Regions from separate parts of the Streptomyces sp. NPDC048270 genome, predicted to be linked through region 1. Evidence: riboswitches for the same ligand, from Rfam matches in the RefSeq annotation. Region 1 holds a riboswitch; each other region holds the start of a gene.

The links. Region 1 has a riboswitch for cyclic di-AMP ahead of AB0D66_RS09730 (LysM peptidoglycan-binding domain-containing M23 family metallopeptidase). Riboswitches for the same ligand answer to the same signal wherever they lie in the genome.
Positions count from the first base shown of each region.
Region 2: it holds a riboswitch for cyclic di-AMP, as region 1 does, so the genes downstream of both, AB0D66_RS11935 (transglycosylase family protein) here and AB0D66_RS09730 (LysM peptidoglycan-binding domain-containing M23 family metallopeptidase) in region 1, are expected to answer to the same signal.
Region 3: it holds a riboswitch for cyclic di-AMP, as region 1 does, so the genes downstream of both, AB0D66_RS01065 (M23 family metallopeptidase) here and AB0D66_RS09730 (LysM peptidoglycan-binding domain-containing M23 family metallopeptidase) in region 1, are expected to answer to the same signal.

Region 1 is NZ_JBEZLV010000007.1:211,499-217,551, forward strand. Features, by position in the region: gene AB0D66_RS09720 (MBL fold metallo-hydrolase) at 26-1,234, opposite strand; gene AB0D66_RS09725 (SGNH/GDSL hydrolase family protein) at 1,347-2,132, opposite strand; gene AB0D66_RS09730 (LysM peptidoglycan-binding domain-containing M23 family metallopeptidase) at 2,296-3,255, opposite strand; cyclic di-AMP (ydaO/yuaA leader) riboswitch at 3,260-3,457, opposite strand; gene AB0D66_RS09735 (tyrosine-protein phosphatase) at 3,751-4,542, shown strand; gene AB0D66_RS09740 (aspartate aminotransferase family protein) at 4,576-5,991, opposite strand; gene hpnH (adenosyl-hopene transferase HpnH) at 5,988-6,053, opposite strand, start outside.
Region 2 is NZ_JBEZLV010000010.1:68,137-74,189, forward strand. Features, by position in the region: gene eno (phosphopyruvate hydratase) at 1-1,111, opposite strand, end outside; gene AB0D66_RS11935 (transglycosylase family protein) at 1,385-2,080, opposite strand; cyclic di-AMP (ydaO/yuaA leader) riboswitch at 2,084-2,256, opposite strand; gene AB0D66_RS11940 (transglycosylase family protein) at 2,533-3,579, opposite strand; gene AB0D66_RS11945 (cytochrome P450) at 3,682-4,968, opposite strand; gene AB0D66_RS11950 (globin domain-containing protein) at 5,090-6,053, shown strand, end outside.
Region 3 is NZ_JBEZLV010000001.1:298,129-304,181, reverse strand. Features, by position in the region: gene AB0D66_RS01075 (pitrilysin family protein) at 8-1,357, shown strand; gene AB0D66_RS01070 (pitrilysin family protein) at 1,378-2,745, shown strand; cyclic di-AMP (ydaO/yuaA leader) riboswitch at 2,939-3,098, shown strand; gene AB0D66_RS01065 (M23 family metallopeptidase) at 3,111-3,908, shown strand; gene AB0D66_RS01060 (GntR family transcriptional regulator) at 4,130-4,807, shown strand; gene AB0D66_RS01055 (HPr family phosphocarrier protein) at 5,033-5,314, opposite strand; gene AB0D66_RS01050 (GNAT family N-acetyltransferase) at 5,499-6,053, shown strand, end outside.

The DNA of each region.
Region 1 (6,053 bases):
CCGCCCCGTGCCGTGCGGCGGTCCGTCAGGACCCGACGGCCTCGGGCTCCTCGCGGATCACGCCCGTCGCCCGGCCCGCGGTGACCGCGGCCACGGCGACTTCGGGTGCGGCGTGGCCGCCGGCCACGAAGGGCCGCCACCACGGCTTCGCGGGGGCGTCCGCCGCCCCCGGTTCGAAGGGCTGCCCCGGGATCGGCAGGGCGATCGCGGCTCCGGCCCCCTGCGCCGCGGCGAGGGTTCCCTCGCCCGGCTCGTCCCACGGGTGGGGGGCCAGGTTGAAGGTGCCCCAGTGGATCGGCAGCATCGTGCCGTGCGGGGCGCCGCCCTGGAGGTCGAGGTGGGCGCGCATGCCCTCCTCGGGCGTCATGTGGATGTCGGGCCAGTATTCCGAGTAGGCGCCGATCTGGATCATCGTGGCGTCGAAGGGCCCGTGCTCGGCGCCGATCTCCTCGAAGCCGGGGAAGTAGCCGGTGTCCCCGCTGTGGTAGATCCGGTGCTCGTCCCCCGCGACCACCCAGGACGCCCACAGGGTGTGCTGCTGGTTGCGCAGCCCGCGGCCGCAGAAGTGCCGGGCGGGGGTCGCGGTGAGCGAGAGCCCGTTGACCTTGGTGCTCTCGTTCCAGTCCAGCTCGCGCAGCCGGTCGGCCGGCACGCCCCAGCGCTCGAGGTGCGCGCCGACGCCGAGCGGCACGGCGAAGACCGTGTCCGTACCGGCCAGCTCCTTGATCGTCGGCAGGTCGAGGTGGTCGTAGTGGTCGTGGGAGATCACCACGACGTCGACCGCGCCCAGCGAGGCCAGCGGCACGGGCACGGGGTGCAGCCGCTTGGGGCCGGCGAAGGGGAAGGGGGAGCACCGCTCGCCCCACACCGGGTCGAACAGCACGCGCCGCCCGTCGATCTCCGCGAGCACGCTGGAGTGTCCCATCCAGGTGATCCGCAGTCCGCTCGCGGGCGGCTTCGCCAGCTCCGCGAGGGTCGTCGGGTACACGGGGACCGGCGCGCCGGGGGTGCGCCGGATCCGCTGTTCGCGGTGGAAGTAGATCTTCGCGAACTCCGCCATCGACCCCGAGGGCCTGGTCCGGGCCCCGAGCGGGTTCTGGAAGACGCCGTCGGCGAAGTTCGGCGAACGGTGGATCCGCTCCAGCCGGGCGCCGGACGGGTCCGCGCCGAAGGCTTCGGGGCGCAGGGCGCGCAGCCGCGGGCGCAGGGGACGCGGGGGACGGGAGCCGGTCAAGGCGCCTCCTGGGGGGATGGGGTCGGGACGGTCGTCGGTCTACGACCATCCCAACGCACACATACCCCGAAGGATTCCGCTTACGGCCCCCGTACCCCGTCTGCGGCTCTCCCTACAGGGGCAGCAGGTCCGGGCGCTTCGCCTCGACGTGGTCCCCGGAGGACTCGCCGCGCAGCCGCCGCCCGATCCAGGGCGCCAGGTGCTCGCGGGCCCACTGGATGTTGTCGCGGGTCACGTCCACCGAGCCGCGCGGCCGCTGCGGCGGCCACGGCTGGTCGGGGTCGGCGGGCACCTCGAGTCCGAGCACCTGTGCGGCGCGCAGCGCCACCCGCGTGTGGCCCTCGGGCGACAGGTGCAGCCGGTCGGTGTCCCAGGCGCGCCGGTCCTGGACGGACTTCAGCGACCAGAGGTCGAGGACCGGGCAGTCGTAGCGGTCGGCGATGGCGCGCACGTGCGCGCTGTACGTCGCCACCTTGCCCCGCAGGTGCCTGAGGACCGGCACGCCCCGGGTGTCGAAGCCGGTGGTGATCATGACCAGGCCGACGGCCCCGGTGAGGTCGGCGACGGCGGCCTCGAACCGCTCCGCCACGTCGTCGGGGTCGCTGCCGGGCCGGATGATGTCGTTGCCGCCGGCGCAGAAGGTCACGAGGTCGGGCGCCAGGGCCTTGGCCCGCGGCACCTGCTCGGCCACGATCTGGTCGAGGAGCCGGCCGCGCACGGCCAGGTTCGCGTACCGGAAGTCGTGCTCGTCGCGCCGGTCGGCCAGGAGCACGGCGAGCCGGTCCGCCCAGCCGAGATGAGAACCCCCGGGTCCCGGGTCCCCCACGCCCTCGGTGAAGCTGTCCCCGATCGCCGCGTACGAGCCGATGGTCTTGAGTGTCGTCGTCGTCGCTGCCACGGAACGACATCCTTCACCCGCGCACACGACCTACGCCAACGTAAGCAGGGGTTGACGGACCGTGATCTATACCACGCGGAGGATAAGGAATAAGTACACGCCAGGCCGGGACCCCCCTCGGGCCCCGGCCTGGCGTGTGTGGGCGCTCCGGCGGCGGCTGCCGTCAGAGGGTGACGCCCTTCGAGCGGAGGTAGCTCACCGGGCTGACGTCGGAGCCGTAGGACGGGCCCGTGCGGATTTCGAAGTGGAGGTGCGGGCCGGTCGAGTTGCCGGTGGAGCCGGAGAGGCCGATGCGCTGGCCGGCGGTGACGCTCTGGCCCGCCGAGACGGACAGCGAGGAGAGGTGGCCGTACTGGGAGTACTTGCCGTCCGCGTGCTTGATGATCACCTCGTTGCCGTACGATCCGGCCCAGCCGGCCGAGACCACGGTGCCCGCTCCGACGGCCTTGACGGTGGTGCCCGCGCTCGCGATGAAGTCGACGCCGGTGTGGTAGCCCGAGGACCACATGGCACCCGAGGCCCGGTACTGGGTGGAGATGCCGCCGCTCACCGGGGCCACGAATCCGGCGCCGCTGGGCGCCTTCGCCTCGGTGGAACCGCCGCCGCTCTGCGCCTTCTGCTTCGGCTGCGGGGCCGGCGCGGGGGCGGCCTGCTCGGAGGATCCCTTGCCGGCGGACGGAGCGCCGGTCGAGGACCGCTCGGCGGGAGCCGGGGCCGGAGCCGCTTCGGCCGGGGCCGCCGCCTTCGCACCGAGGGTCAGCTTCAGGCCCGGGTGGATCAGGGAGGGGTCGGTGCCGACGGCCTCGCGGTTGTCGGCGTACAGCTTCTCCCAACCGCCGGAGAGGTGGCGCTCCGCGGCGATCTTGGAGAGGTAGTCGCCGGGCACGACCGTGTAGACGGTCGGGGCGGCCTCGACGGCGGCGGGTGCGCTCTGGAGCGCGACCGGGAGCTGCGGGGCGGCGGCGGGGGCCGTGGCCGGCGCGGCGGCCGGGGCGGGAGCCGCGGTGGCGCCGGCGGCTCCCATCAGGGGCAGCGCGAGGGCCGCGCCACCGGTGCCGGCGACGGCGAGACCGCGGGAAAGGGAACGGGACTTGGGACGACGGTGCTTACCCTTTGCAGGCATGGCGAATTCCTCTCCGTCGCCTGCGAGGTGAGCTGTCGGGTTCGGACTGGAGATGTCCGGCCGTACATGAACGGAGCATGTACGGCTTCACCCCTAGCCGTTCCGGAGGAAAGATCCGGGACGGCGGCTTACCTGGTTCCCCCGCTCCTGCCGCGCGCGTGAATAGTCGGGTGCGGTTTCCGGGAGGCGGCAGGATTAGGCGGTCCACCCGGATCGATCGCGAAGGTAATCGAGTGCGGCCGCACGGAACAAGCCATGAATTCCCCGAAGGAATCACCGGGGTGTGGGATCGGCGGAATTACCGTCACCCTCTGTCCATTCCGCACCGTCAACAACCCTCCCGGCCGGGCCATTCGGCTTTCGCGATCAGGCACTCACGGTCACCGTATGATCTGGCTCACGGGGACGTGCGCGATCTCGCCGCCGGGTATGGCAAGTTGGAGCCAACCAGCTCAATACGGACAAGATGTCCCACGACGAAGCGGAGGAGTTCCTTTGACCCAGCAGATACAGGAGCCGGAGCTGTCCGGAGTGCGCAATTTCCGCGATGTGGGCGGATTGCCGACTTCTGACGGCCGACGGGTCGGTACGGGACGACTGTTCCGAAGCGGACATCTCGCACATGCCACCGATACCGATGCGGAGTTCCTCGCCTCCCTCGGGCTCCACACCATCTTCGACTTCCGCAACGACGCCGACCACGCCCTGGAGGGGCCCGACGTCGCGCTGCCCGGCGTGCGGAACGTCAACATCCCGCTCTCGGATCCGGCCGACGGCCGGGAGTTCTGGACGATGGTCCGCGAGGGCGCCCTCGACGAACTCCGCGCGGTCCTGGGCGAGGGCAAGGCCGCGGCCCGGATGGCGCAGTCGTACCGCACGATCATCCGCCACCGCACGGCGGAGCACAGCCGGGTGGTGCACGCCCTCGCCGAGGACAGCGTCCCCGCCCTGCTGCACTGCGCGGCCGGGAAGGACCGGGCGGGCCTGTCGGTCGCCGTCGTCCTGCTCGCGCTCGGCGTCGAGCGCGAGGCGATCGTCGCGGACTACCTGGAGTCGAACGCCCCGCACCGCCGCTACCGGGTGCGCCGCAGCGGCGGCTCGCAGGAGGCCCGCTCCCCCGAGGTGATGGAGCTCCTGGCCCCGCTCTTCGACGCCCGCGCCGAGTACCTGACCGCGGCCTTCGACACCATCGACGAGCAGTGGGGCGGACGCGAGGCCTACCTCTCCGAGGGCCTCGGGCTCACACCCGAGACCCTCGGCCGGCTCCGCGAACGGCTGCTGGACTGACGCCCGCCCCGCCGCCCCTGCCGGAGCAGGCCGTCACCGGTTGCCGACGGCCTGCTTCACCAGGGTCCTGCCGAACTCCCACATCAGCCCCGACCCGCCGTGCGCCTCGTCCATGACCTCGCGGAAGGCGCCGACGAACCGGTCGACGTCCCGCTCGTCCACGATCAGCGGCGGGATCAGCTTGATCACTTCCAGGTGGTCCCCGGACACCTGGGTGAGGATCCGGTGCTTCTGCAGCAGCGGCACCACGACCATCTGCGCGAAGAGCCCCTTGCGGGCCGCCTGGAGCATCGCCCACCGGCTGCGCAGCCCCAGCGAGGACGGCCGGCCGAACTCGATGCCGATCATCAGCCCGCGCCCGCGCACCTCGTGCAGCATCTCGTACTCGTCCACCAGGGCCGCGAGCCGCCCGCGCAGCAAATCGCCCATGGCCCGGGCGCCCGCCACGACCTCCTCGTCCTCCATGACCGACAGCACCGCCAGTCCGGCCGCCATCGCCTGGGCGTTGGAGCCGAAGCTCGCCGAGTGCACGAGGACCCGGTCCATGGACGAGTAGACCTTCTGGAAGATCCAGTCCTTGCCCAGGGTCGCGCCGACCGGCACGTAGCCGCCCGAGAGCGCCTTGGCCACGCACACCAGATCGGGTTCCACGCCCGGCTCGTGCTGGTACGCGTAGAAGTCGCCGGTCCGGCCGAGCCCGGTCTGCACCTCGTCCGCGATCAGCAGCGCCTTGTGGCGGCGCAGCAGTTCCTGCGCGGCGGGCAGGAAACCGGGCGGAGCGGCGAGGACCCCCTTGCCCTGGATCGGCTCGACGACGAAGGCGGCCACGTCGCCCTTGCGCAGCTCCCGCTCCAGGGCGCCCAGATCTCCCAGAGCGATCTTCGTGTCGGGCAGCAGCGGCGCGAAGCCGTCCCGGAAGCCGCCCTCCCCGTTCACCGAGAGCGAGCCGGTGGTGAGGCCGTGGAAGGCGTGGTCGCAGTAGAGGACCCTGGGCCGCCCGGTGGCGTACCGGGCGAACTTCAGGGCCGTCTCCACCGCCTCGGTGCCGCTGTTGCCGAAGAAGACCCGGTCCAGGTGCGGGCTGTACGAGAGCAGCTTCTCGGCCAGCAGCCCGGGCAGCGGCTGGCAGTCGAAGCGGGTGAGGTCGGCGAGCTGGGCGTCGAGGACGTCGTGCAGGGCGCGGCGGACCACCGGGTGGTGCCGGCCCAGGCCCATCACCCCGAACCCGGCCAGCATGTCGAGGTAGTCGTTGCCCTCGGCGTCCCAGAAGTGGGCGCCCTCGGCCCGCTCGTAGACCTTGTCGAAGCCGATGGTGTGCAGCATCCGGGGCAGCTGGTGGTTGAGGTGGCGGGCGTGCAGCTCGTAGCGCTCGCCACCGCGCTCGGCCAGCAGGGCTCCGAGGTCGAAGCCCCCGGCCCGGACCCCCTCCGCGCGCGGCTCCGCGGTCACGCCGGCCCCCGTGAGGGTTCCCGGTTCCCGCCGATCGTCTCCCGGGCCGCGCGCAGGGACTC
Region 2 (6,053 bases), on a different contig from region 1:
CGGTCTCACCGGAGCGGTGCGACATCATGCACTTGAAGCCGTTGCGCTGGGCCATCTCGACGGCGTCGAGGGTCTCGGTCAGCGAACCGATCTGGTTCACCTTCACGAGCAGGGCGTTGGCGGAGCCCTCCTCGATACCGCGGGCCAGGCGCTCCGGGTTGGTCACGAAGAGGTCGTCGCCGACGATCTGGACCTTGGTGCCCAGCTTGTCGGTGAGGGTCTTCCAGCCGGCCCAGTCGTCCTCGTACAGCGGGTCCTCGATGGAGACCATCGGGTACGCGGAGACGAGCTCCTCGTAGTACTCGGTCATCTCGGCGGCCGAGCGGGACTGGCCCTCGAACTCGTACTTGCCGTCCTTGTAGAACTCGGACGCGGCGACGTCGAGCGCGAGCGCGATGTCCTTGCCCGGGACGTAGCCGGCCTGCTTGATGGCCTCGACGATGAGGTCGAGCGCGGCGCGGTTGGACTCCAGGTTCGGGGCGAAGCCGCCCTCGTCACCGAGGCCGGTGGACAGGCCCTTGGTGTGGAGCACCTTCTTGAGGGTGTGGTAGACCTCGGCACCCCAGCGCAGCGCCTCGGAGAAGGACTCCGCGCCGATCGGGGCGATCATGAACTCCTGGATGTCCACGTTGGAGTCCGCGTGGGACCCGCCGTTGAGGATGTTCATCATCGGAACGGGCAGCAGGTGCGCGTTCGGGCCGCCGAGGTAGCGGAAGAGCGGGAGGTCCGAGGCCTCGGACGCGGCGTGCGCGACGGCGAGGGAGACGCCGAGGATGGCGTTGGCGCCGAGCGAGCCCTTGTTGTCGGTGGCGTCCAGGTCGAACATGGCCTGGTCGATCAGGCGCTGCTCGGTGGCGTCGTAGCCGACGAGCTCCGGGCCGATCTGCTCGATGACGGCGAGGACGGCCTTCTCGACACCCTTGCCCATGTAACGGTTGGGGTCACCGTCACGGAGCTCGATGGCCTCGAAGGCACCGGTGGAGGCGCCGGACGGAACTGCAGCACGGCCGGTGCTGCCATCGTCGAGGCCCACCTCGACCTCGACCGTGGGGTTGCCTCGGGAGTCCAGGATTTCCCGGGCTACGACGACGTCGATGGACGGCACGAGCATCTCCTTCTGGGATGTGACGCTGGGTGTGCGGTGGCATCAGGCCGTGGGATGGCCTTGCCGCCTAGAGCCTAACCGGCTCCGGGCGCTGGGCCGGCCGACCGCCCGGGTCCTGGGACGAAAAAGGGTCCGAATACCCCTCTTCCGGGACATAGGACTCTTGATCACGGCGGTTCCGCCGGCGCACACACCACCGCCCGGCGCGTAGGGACAGACGCGCCGGGCGGTGGAGGGAGTACGTGTTGCTCTGGGACGCCGCGGCTATTGCCGCGGTGTTCAGCTGAGCTTCAGCTTCTGACCCGGGAAGATCAGGTCGGCGTCCGAGACGATGTCCTTGTTCAGCTCGAACAGCTTCTGCCAGCCGCCCTGCACGCCGTTGGCGTCGGCGATGGTGCCCAGGGTGTCACCGGACTTGACCTCGTACGAGCCGTTGCCGGTCTTCGGGGCCGGGGCCTCGGAGCGCTCGGAACGGGTGGTCGGAGCCTCGGCGCGCTTCGGCTCCGTCTTCTTCGGCTCGGTCTTCTTCGGCTGGGTCTTCTTGGGCTCGGTCTTCTTCTCCTGCTTGGGGGCGGCCTCGGTCGCGCCGCCACCGGTGTAGGAGGAGTTCGACAGACCCTTGCCGCAGTGCGGCCAGGCACCCTTGCCCTGGCCCTTGAGGACCTTCTCCGCGACGGCTATCTGCTGGGCCTTCGAGGCCTGGTTGGCCTGCGGCGCGTACGCCTTGCCGCCGTAGCCGGCCCAGGTGGAGGACGAGAACTGCAGGCCGCCGTAGTAGCCGTTGCCCGTGTTGATGGCCCAGTTGCCGCCGGACTCGCACTGCGCGACCTTGTCCCACTCGGACGCGGTGGCGGCGCTGGCGGTGCCCGCGGCCATCAGGGGCGCGGCGACGGCCACACCGGCGACACCGGCGAGCGTGACGATGCGGACGGCCTTGGAACCGCGGCGGTGCTTGCCCTTGCCGGAAAGCAGCATGGAGTTTCTCCTCACCGACGCCTACGAGGTGAGCTGTCGGGTTCGGGCGAGTGAGTTGCCCGGCCGTGCGACCTAGCGCACGTCTTAACCCCTAGCCGGTGGCGTGACCGTCTCTCAACGGCCGCTCCCGGCGCCTACCTTGGTTCCCCCGCTCCTGCCTTCGGCGCTTGACGCGACGACTGTTCCCCCCGTCCGCCGGCAGGATTCGGCGATGCGGTCGAAGGAGCTCGCGGTGGCGAGCGATTCAGAAGGTAGACAGGTCCCTCCCCGATGTTCAACGAGCTCCATCGGGGAGAAACGACCCCTACTTGCACTCCCTTTACTGGTGTTTGCGCAGGTGGGAGCGGGGTTTGCGGAAGCCCCCGGGCGGGACACGCCAGTTGACCGGAAGAGACACATGTCTCACTTACAGAAAACGGACAATCAACTCTTTCCGGCCGCCTGAAGTGCCCCTATTCGGCGCTTAGATCCAGGTTTTGACCGGGCTTGATCAGATCGGCGTTCTCGCCGATGACCTGCTCGTTGGCCTCGTAGAGCGCGTTCCAGCCGCCCTTGAGTCCCTTGGCGTTCGCGATGGCCGTCAGGCTGTCGCCCGCCTGGACGGTGTAGGTGGGCTCCGACGGGGCGTCAGGCGCGCCCGGAGCCTCGACGGCCGGAGCGCCGCGGTGCTTGCCGCTGCCCTCGGGGGCCGTTGCGGGCGGTGCGGTGGGGTCGGCCGGGGCCTCGGGGGTCACGGGGGCCGTCGGGTCGGCCGGGGCCGTCGGGTCGGCCGGGGTCACGGGGGCCCCGGGGGTGACCGGGGGCAGGCCCGGGGTGGTCGGCGGGGTGACGGGCGGCGTGGTGGGCGCGTCCGGGCTCACGGGGGCCGTCGGCTCGGTCGGCTCGACCGGGGCCGGGGTCGCCTCCGGGTCGTCCGGCGAGGGCATGACGGGCAGTCCGAGGGAGGGCGCGAGCGGGCCCTCGGGGAGCGCGAACGACGGGCTGGGCGCGGGCTGCGTCGGGGCACCGAAGTCCGTGGACGGCTTGCCGGCCCCGGTGGTGGGGACGCTGTGGTCCGGGCGGGACGGCGCGGTGCCGGCCTGCGAACCGCCGGGCAGACCGGGGTCGACCTCGGCCGCGGGGCCCTGTCCGTCCAGTCCGGCCGAGGCCGCGCACAGCGGCCACGCCTCGGGCCCTTGGGAGGCCAGCACCCGCTCGGCCACGGCGATCTGCTGGGAACGGCTCGCCAGGTCGGCCCGCTCGGCGAAGTCGAGGCCGCCGGCGTTGCTCCACTGCTCCTGGGTGAACTGCAGGCCGCCGTACTGGCCGCTGCCGAAGTTCGCGCTCCAGGCGCCGCCACTCTCGCATTCGGCGACCTTGTCCCATGTGGACGTGTCGGCCGCACTGGCGTTGGTGGCGGCGAGCAGCGGCAGTGCCAGCGCGGAGCCTGTGACTCCGGCAGTGACGACTATCGCGGGCACCTGGCGGGGGCGTCTGTGGCGGCCGTTCCCGGAACGCATGAGCTGCACCTTTCGCATAACGGCGGGGTAACGGCAGAACCTAGCGGCCTTCGAACGATTGTCACAACTCCGGTCGGCCACTGACTTCCGGTCAGTCGCCCTTCAGATGTTTCGGGGTGTGAAGCGCACGGGAAGGGTGCGCAGGCCACGCATGATCAGCCCGCCGCGCCAGCGCAGGTCTTCGGGCGGAACAGCGAGTTCCAGATCTGGCAGACGCGTGAGCAAAGTCGCAAGCGCGGTCTGCCCCTCAAGTCGCGCGAGCGGAGCGCCCAGGCAGTAGTGGATGCCGTGCCCGTACCCGAGGTGCTGGTTGTCCGTCCGGGAGAGGTCCAGGGTGTCCGGCTCGGCGAACCGGGCGGGGTCGCGGTCCGCGGCGGCGAGGACGACCAGGACCGGATCCCCCGCGGCGACCGGCTGCCCGCCGAGGGTCAGCGGCTCGGTGGCGAACCGCCAGGTGGCCAGCTCCACCGGGCCGTCGTAGCGCAGCAGTTCCTCGACGCCGGTCTCCAGCAGGCCGCTCTCGCCGGCCGCGAGGGAGGCCTGGAGGCGCTCGCGCTCCCCCGGGTTCACGAAGAGGGAGTGGACCCCGTTGCCGATGAGGTTGACGGTGGTTTCGAAACCGGCGAAAAGCAGGATGAAAGCCATGGCGGTGGCCTCGGCCTCCGTCAGGTGGTCGCCGTGGTCGCTCGCCCGGATCAGATCGGAAATGAGGTCATTGCCCAGATCATCCCGCTTGCGGTGGATGAGTTCGCCGAGATAGGTCCGCATCTGCTTCACGGAACGGGCGACTCCGCCGCGCGGACCACCGCCGTGGCGGATCATCATCCCCGCCCAGTCGCGGAAGTCGTCCTGGTCCTCGCGCGGTACGCCGAGCATCTCGCAGATGGCGTAGATGGGGAGCGGGAAGGCGAACTCGTGGATCAGGTCCGCCTCCCCCCGTTCCGCGAAGGCGTCGATGAGGTGGTCGGTGAGCTCCTGCACCCGCGGGGTGAACTCGGCGACCCGGCGCGGGGTGAACGCCTTCGACACCAGCCGCCGCAGCCGGGTGTGGTCCGGCGGGTCGATGTTGAGCAGGTGCGTCATCAGCTCCGCCTTGCGCTCCCCGGGGATCCCGGTCTTGCCCTTGGCGTGCGCGGGCTCCGCGTGGTGCGCCGGGTTCTTGCTGAGCCGCTGGTCGGCGAGGGCCTGGCGGGCGTCGGCGTACCGGGTGACCAGCCAGGCCTCGACCCCGCTGGGGAGCTTGGTGCGGTGCACCGGGGAGTGCTCGCGCAGCCAGGCGTAGGCCGGGTAGGGATCGGTCGCGAACTCCCAGTCGAACAGGGTCGGGCCCTGCCGGGAAGGGGCGTCAGAGGGGGCGTCTGCGGAGGCTGCGGGGGTCTGCTCGTGCACCCGACGACCGTATCCCGGCGCCCGGCCCCCATCCCATATGGGTGCTTCGCCGCGGCTGTCCGTAGATCCGCCATCGCTTGACCTCGCCTTGTCCGGCATTCCTACTTTCGGTTTTGTGGATGTGAGGATCTTGAAAAGCAGCTTCGCGGTGGTGGAGAGACGGGCCGAGCACGCGGTCAAGTTCTTCTACTCCCACCTCTTCTGGCACAATCCCGCGATCCGTGAGCTCTTCCCGGCCTCCCCCGAGGACATGGAGCGGCAGCGGGACCGGCTCTTCGCCGCGCTCACCCACGTGATCGCCCACCTGGAGGACGACGGCCTCGTCCCCTATCTCCGCGACCTGGGCCGCGACCACCGCAAGTTCCGGGCCGGAGCCCAGCACTACGCGGCCGTGGGCGCCAGCCTGCTCGCCGCCCTCGCCGAGGCCTCCGGCGAGGCCTGGACCCCTCAGGTGGAGAAGGCCTGGGCCGAGGCGTACCAGGTGATCGCCGACGCGATGCTGGCCGGCGCCGCCGCGGCCGAGGGCCGGGAGCCGCCGTGGTGGGACGCGGAGGTCGTGCGCCACCTCCAGTACGGGGAGGACATCGGCGTGCTGACCCTGAAGCCGCACGCCCCCTTCCCCTATCTCCCCGGCCAGTACACGAGCGTGAGCAGCGAGCGGGTCCCGACGACGTGGCGCACCTACTCCATCGGCAACGCGCCCCGCCCCGACGGCACCCTGGACCTGCACGTCAGCCGGATCGAGCGGGGGCGGCTCAGCACCGCCCTGGTCCGCGACGTACAGCCGGGCGAGACCCTGCGGCTGGGCGCCGCGGGCGGGCGGCTGACCTTCCGCCGCGCGGACCGTCCGGCCAGCCTCATCGCCGCCGGAACCGGCTGGGCGCCGATCCGGGCCGTGCTGGAGGACCTCGCCGAGCACCCTCCCGATCAGGACGTACGCCTCTTCGTGGTGGCCCGGGACGCCGCCCACCTCTACGACCGCCCGCTCATCGACGAGTACGCCGCCGCCTGCCCCTGGCTCGGCGTCACCTACATCACGCCCGCCCCCGGGGGGCACCGCAACCAGGCCACCGACCGGCTGGCCA
Region 3 (6,053 bases), on a different contig from region 1:
CATGCCCATGGGTCACACGGCCACAGCCCAGGCCGGCTCCGGCGGCCTGACAGCGACCGAGCACCGGCTGGCCAACGGCCTGCGCGTGGTGCTGTCCGAGGACCACCTGACCCCGGTCGCCGCGGTCTGCCTCTGGTACGACGTCGGCTCGCGTCACGAAGTCAAGGGGCGTACCGGCCTGGCTCACCTCTTCGAGCACCTCATGTTCCAGGGCTCGGCGAACGTGCCGGGCAACGGGCACTTCGAGCTGGTCCAGGGCGCTGGAGGATCCCTCAACGGCACCACCAGCTTCGAACGAACCAACTACTTCGAGACGATGCCGACCCACCAGCTGGAGCTCGCGCTGTGGCTGGAGGCGGACCGGATGGGTTCGCTGCTGGCCGCCCTGGACGACGAGTCCATGGAGAACCAGCGCGACGTCGTCAAGAACGAGCGCCGCCAGCGGTACGACAACGTCCCCTACGGCACCGCCTTCGAGCGGCTGACCGCCCTCGCCTACCCCGAGGGCCACCCGTACCACCACACCCCGATCGGCTCCATGGCCGATCTGGACGCCGCCTCCCTCGAGGACGCGCGCGCCTTCTTCCGCACGTACTACGCGCCCAACAACGCGGTCCTGTCGATCGTCGGCGACATCGACCCCGAGCGCACCCTCGCGTGGGTCGAGAAGTACTTCGGCACCATCCCGTCGCACGACGGCAAGCAGCCGCCCCGCGACGGTTCGCTGCCCGAGGTCATCGGCCGCGAACTGCGCGAGGAGATCGTCGAGGAGGTCCCGGCGCGCGCGCTGATGGCCGCCTACCGGCTCCCGCACGACGGCACCCGCGAGTGCGACGCCGCCGACGTGGCGCTGACCGTCCTCGGCGGCGGCGAGTCCTCGCGGCTCCACAACCGCCTGGTACGCCGCGACCAGACGGCCGTCGCCGCCGGTTTCGGCCTGCTGCGCCTGGCCGGAGCGCCCTCGCTGGGCTGGCTGGACGTCAAGACCTCCGGCGGGGTCGAGGTCCCCGACATCGAGGCGGCCGTGGACGAGGAGCTCGCGCGGTTCGCCGCCGAGGGCCCGACGGCCGAGGAGATGGAGCGCGCCCAGGCACAGCTCGAGCGCGAGTGGCTGGACCGGCTGAGCACGGTCGCGGGCCGGGCCGACGAACTGTGCCGGTTCGCGGTGCTCTTCGGCGACCCGCAGCTGGCCCTGACCGCCGTCCAGCGGGTCCTGGCCGTGACCGCCGAGGAAGTGCAGGCGGTGGCCGCGGCGCGGCTGCGCCCGGACAACCGCGCGGTGCTGGTCTACGAGCCGCTGGCCGGCTCCGAGGGGTCCGCCGGGAACGACGACGAGAACGAGGGGGCGGAGCAGTGAGCGACACCGCAGCCGTCACGATGACCTTCCACCCGCGCCCGCAGGCCGGCGAGCCGCAGCCGTGGGCCTTCCCGGCCCCCGACCGCTCGGTGCTGTCCAACGGCCTGACCCTGCTGCGCTGCCACCGGCCGGGCCAGCAGGTGATCGCGGTCGAGGTCAACCTCGCCGCCCCGCTGGACGCCGAGCCCGAGGGCCTGGACGGCGTGGCGACCATCATGGCCCGCGCCCTGTCCGAGGGCACCGACAAGCACTCCGCCGAGGAGTTCGCGGCCGAGCTGGAGCGCTGCGGCGCCACCCTCGACGCGCACGCCGACCACCCGGGCCTGCGGGTCTCGCTGGAGGTCCCGGCCTCCCGGCTGCCCAAGGCGCTCGGCCTGCTCGCCGAGGCCCTGCGCGCGCCGGCCTTCGCCGACGCCGAGGTCGACCGGCTGGTGCGCAACCGGCTCGACGAGATCCCGCACGAGCTGGCCAACCCGCAGCGCCGTGCCGCCAAGCAGCTCTCCAAGGAGCTCTTCCCGGCGGGCCTGCGCATGTCCCGCCCGCGCCAGGGCACCGAGGAGACGGTCGCCCGGATCGACTCCGCGGCCGTACGCGCCTTCTATGACGCCCACGTACGCCCCGCCACGGCCACCGCGGTGGTCGTCGGCGACCTGACCGGCATCGACCTGGACGAGGTCCTCGCCGACACCCTGGGGGCGTGGACGGGCAACTCCGCCGAGCCCCTTGCGGTGCCGCCGGTTACCGCCGACGACACCGGCCGCGTGGTCATCGTGGACCGGCCCGGCGCGGTCCAGACGCAGCTGCTCATCGGCCGGATCGGGCCGGACCGGCACGACCGGGTCTGGGCGGCGCAGGTGCTCGGCACGTACTGCCTGGGCGGCACCCTGACGTCCCGCCTGGACAAGGTGCTGCGCGAGGAGAAGGGGTACACGTACGGCGTGCGCGCCTTCGGCCAGGTGCTGCGCTCCACCGCCGACGGCCGGGGCGCCTCGATGCTCGCCATCAGCGGCTCGGTGGACACCCCGAACACCGCCCCGGCGCTCGAGGACCTCTGGAAGGTGCTGCGCACCCTCGCCGAGGGCGGTCTGACCGACACCGAACGGGACGTGGCGGTGCAGAACTTGGTGGGCGTGGCCCCGCTCAAGTTCGAGACGGCCGCCTCGGTCGCGGGCACCCTGGCCGACCAGGTCGAGCAGGAGCTGCCGGACGACTACCAGGCGCAGTTGTACGCGCGGCTCGCCGAAACCGGCACGGTGGAGGCGACTTCGGCGGTCGTGAACGCCTTCCCCGCGGACCGGCTGGTCACCGTGCTGGTGGGTGACGCGGCGCAGATCGAGGAGCCGGTGCGGGCCTTGGGGATCGGCGCCGTGAGCGTCGTCACCAACTGACCCCGGCGGCGGCACGACAAGGCCCCCTGGCGGACATGTCCGCCAGGGGGCCTTTTGTCCGTTTAGTGGCGAGGTTGCTTTTATGTGGTGTGGCGTACGCAACAAAAAGGCGCGTCTGTTTGGCGATTGACTGATGATCCGCCTAGCGTCACCTGTGCTGTCCGTCAGTTGTACCCGCCGCACCCGCGGCACCGGACAGCGATCGCCGAGTCCCCGTCAGGCGCGAGCCTGGGGAGCCGGGGACCCACATAAGTCCCTGGGGTGAATCGGACCGCCTCGCAAGAGGAGGCCCGTAGGAGACCTTCCTGCTCCGAACCCGTCAGCTAACCCGGTAGGCGAGAGGGAAGGAAAGGATCAGCCCCTTCATGGCGTTTGGCAGTCGTGCCGCCGGTAAGCACCGTGGTTCCAGCCGTTTGAGCCGCAAGACCGCCGGCTACGCCGGCATAGCCGCCCTCGCCACCACTGGTGTCGTCGGCTCCCTCGCCGCTCCGGCCTTCGCCGCGGACAACAGCAACAACCACTCCACCTCGGACAACGCGCTCGGCGCGGTCGTCGTCTCCGAGGACCTCGCGGGTGACATCGAGGACCAGGCCGCCTCCCAGCAGCGTGCCGCCGAGCACGCCGCCGCCAAGGCGCAGGCCGAGGCCGACGCCAAGCAGCGGGCCGCCGAGGCCAAGCGCCTCGCCGAGGCCAAGGCGAAGGCCGAGCGCGAGGCCGCCGAGCGCGCCGCCCGCGAGGAGGAGCGCAAGCGCCTCAACACCTTCGTCTCCCCGCTCGACGGCTCGTACGTCAGCACGCAGTACAAGGCGGGCGGCGGCATGTGGTCCTCCGGCAGCCACACCGGCATCGACTTCCACGCCGCCTCCGGCAGCACCGTCCGCGCGGTGGGCGTCGGTGTCGTGGTCGAGGCCGGCTGGGGCGGCGCGTACGGCAACAACGTCGTGATCAAGCACAACGACGGTACGTACACCCAGTACGGGCACATGTCCTCGCTGAGCGTCTCCGTCGGCCAGCAGGTCACCCCCGGCCAGCAGATCGGCCTCTCGGGCTCCACGGGCAACTCCAGCGGCCCGCACCTGCACTTCGAGGCCCGCACGGGTGCCGACTACGGTTCGGACATCGACCCGATCGCGTACCTGCGCTCGCACGGCGTCAGCCTCTGACCCGCACCCCACCGCTTCACCGAAGGCCCCGGCTCCCCGAGCCGGGGCCTTCGTGCTGCTGCGCCGGATACGCAATTGTCATTTCCGGACGCTCTCGGAAATCATCGTGTGTTGCAATAGAGTCGCAGCACGCGCCGGCATGTCTCGGATATGCGCGGCAGCGGGCGCGGCCGGCGTGGCAGCCGGGTGGCGGTCGAATCGGAAATAGCGGAGGTCCGGTCTTGCGTATTCCCGCGCACGCGGTATGCACAGCGATCCGCGACGACATCGTCTCCGGGGTCTTCGAGCCGGGCGGCAGGCTGACCGAGGAAGTGCTGGCCCGCCGGTACGGAGTCTCGCGGGTCCCCGTGCGCGAGGCGCTGCGGACCCTGGAGTCGGAGGGCTTCGTGACCACGCGGCGGCACGCGGGCGCCTGTGTGGCCGAGCCGACCGAGCAGGAGGCGGCCGACCTCCTCGAGCTGCGAATGCTGCTGGAGCCCCTGGCGGCCGCCCGCGCGGCCCGGCGGCGCACCGAGGCCCACCTCAAGGTGCTGCGCGGCCTGGTCAGGCTGGGTCAGGAGCGGGCCAGGCGGGGCCAGGGCGAGGATCTGCGCTCACTCGGCGGCTGGTTCCACGAGACCCTCGCGCAGGCCTCCGGGAGCCCGGGCCTGATCGCGCTGCTGACGCAGATGCGGCACAAGCTCGCGTGGATGTACGTGGTGGAGGCCCCGGTGCGGCCGGTGGAGTCCTGGGCCGAGCACGGGGCGCTCGTGGACGCGGTGGCGCGCGGGGACGCGGAGCGGGCGCGGACGCTGGCGGCCCTCCACGCCGACCGGGCGGCGGGCGCGCACCGGCCGCGGGTGCGGGCGGCCGTGAGCAGTTCGCAACCTGCCGTAAACATGTCGAGCGGCCGTCATTAACAGGGGCCGTATATACAAAGGAGCGGTATTCGTGCGCCACTGCCGGAATTCGGGGTGGCGTGAATTCGGTGCGCCGAATTCATGCGGCGCGGCGTCGAATTCCCCTGCGTGAACGCGGAAGCCGCGGCCCCCGGATGGCGGGGCCGCGGCTTCCGCGTGCGGACCGGGCGGGCCGTGTGGGCCGTTTCCGGTCGTGCGGGGCGACGGGGTGTCGAACCCGAAGGGTCAGACGGTCTCGGGGAGCTCCTCGAGACCCTCGGCGACCAGCTTCGCGAGGCGGTCGAGTGCCGCCTCGGCGCCGTCGGCGTCGGACGCGAGGACGATCTCCTCGCCGCCCTGGGCGCCGAGGCCCAGGACCGCCAGCATGGAAGCGGCGTTGACGGGGTCGCCGCCGGCCTTGGCGATGGTCACCGGGACGCCGGAAGCGGTCGTCGCACGGACGAAGATCGAGGCGGGACGAGCGTGCAGGCCCTCGGCCCAGCCGACGTTGACGCGGCGCTCTGCCATGGTGATGCCCTTCAGGTTCTTACGGTTGTCTAGACCAGTCTCTCACGACGCCCGGAATGCTCGGAACGACCTTAGGCCCGAATCCTCCGCCGTTCGACCTTCCCCAGCTTGCACCGTTTTGCCCCCGTGTGCCTGATGCGCCGCGCGCACGCTGCCAGGCGGTTTCCGGCCGTAAGGTAGGCCCATGACCACCGAGTCGGACCCCTCGTACCCGGCCCACTGGGAGGCGGACGTCGTCCTGCGCGACGGCGGCACCGCCCGGATCAGGCCGATCACCCCCGACGACGCCGGCCGGCTGGTCAGCTTCTACGAGCAGGTCTCCGACGAGTCCAAGTACTACCGCTTCTTCGCCCCCTACCCCCGGCTCTCCGACCGGGACGTGCACCGGTTCACGCACCACGACTACGTGGACCGGGTCGGCCTCGCGGCGACCATCGGCGGGGAGTTCATCGGCACCGTCCGCTACGACCGCATCGGCGCCGACGGGCGGCCCGCCTCCGGCCCCGCCGACGAGGCCGAGGTCGCCTTCCTGGTCCAGGACGCCCACCAGGGCCGCGGGGTGGCCTCCGCCCTCCTCGAACACATCGGCGCGGTGGCCCGGGAGCGGGGCATCCGCCGGTTCGCCGCCGAGGTGCTGCCCGCCAACACCAAAATGATCAAGGTGTTCACGGACGTCGGCTACCAGCAGAAGCGCAGTTTCGAGGACGGCTCCGTCCACCTCACCCTCGACCTCGAGCCC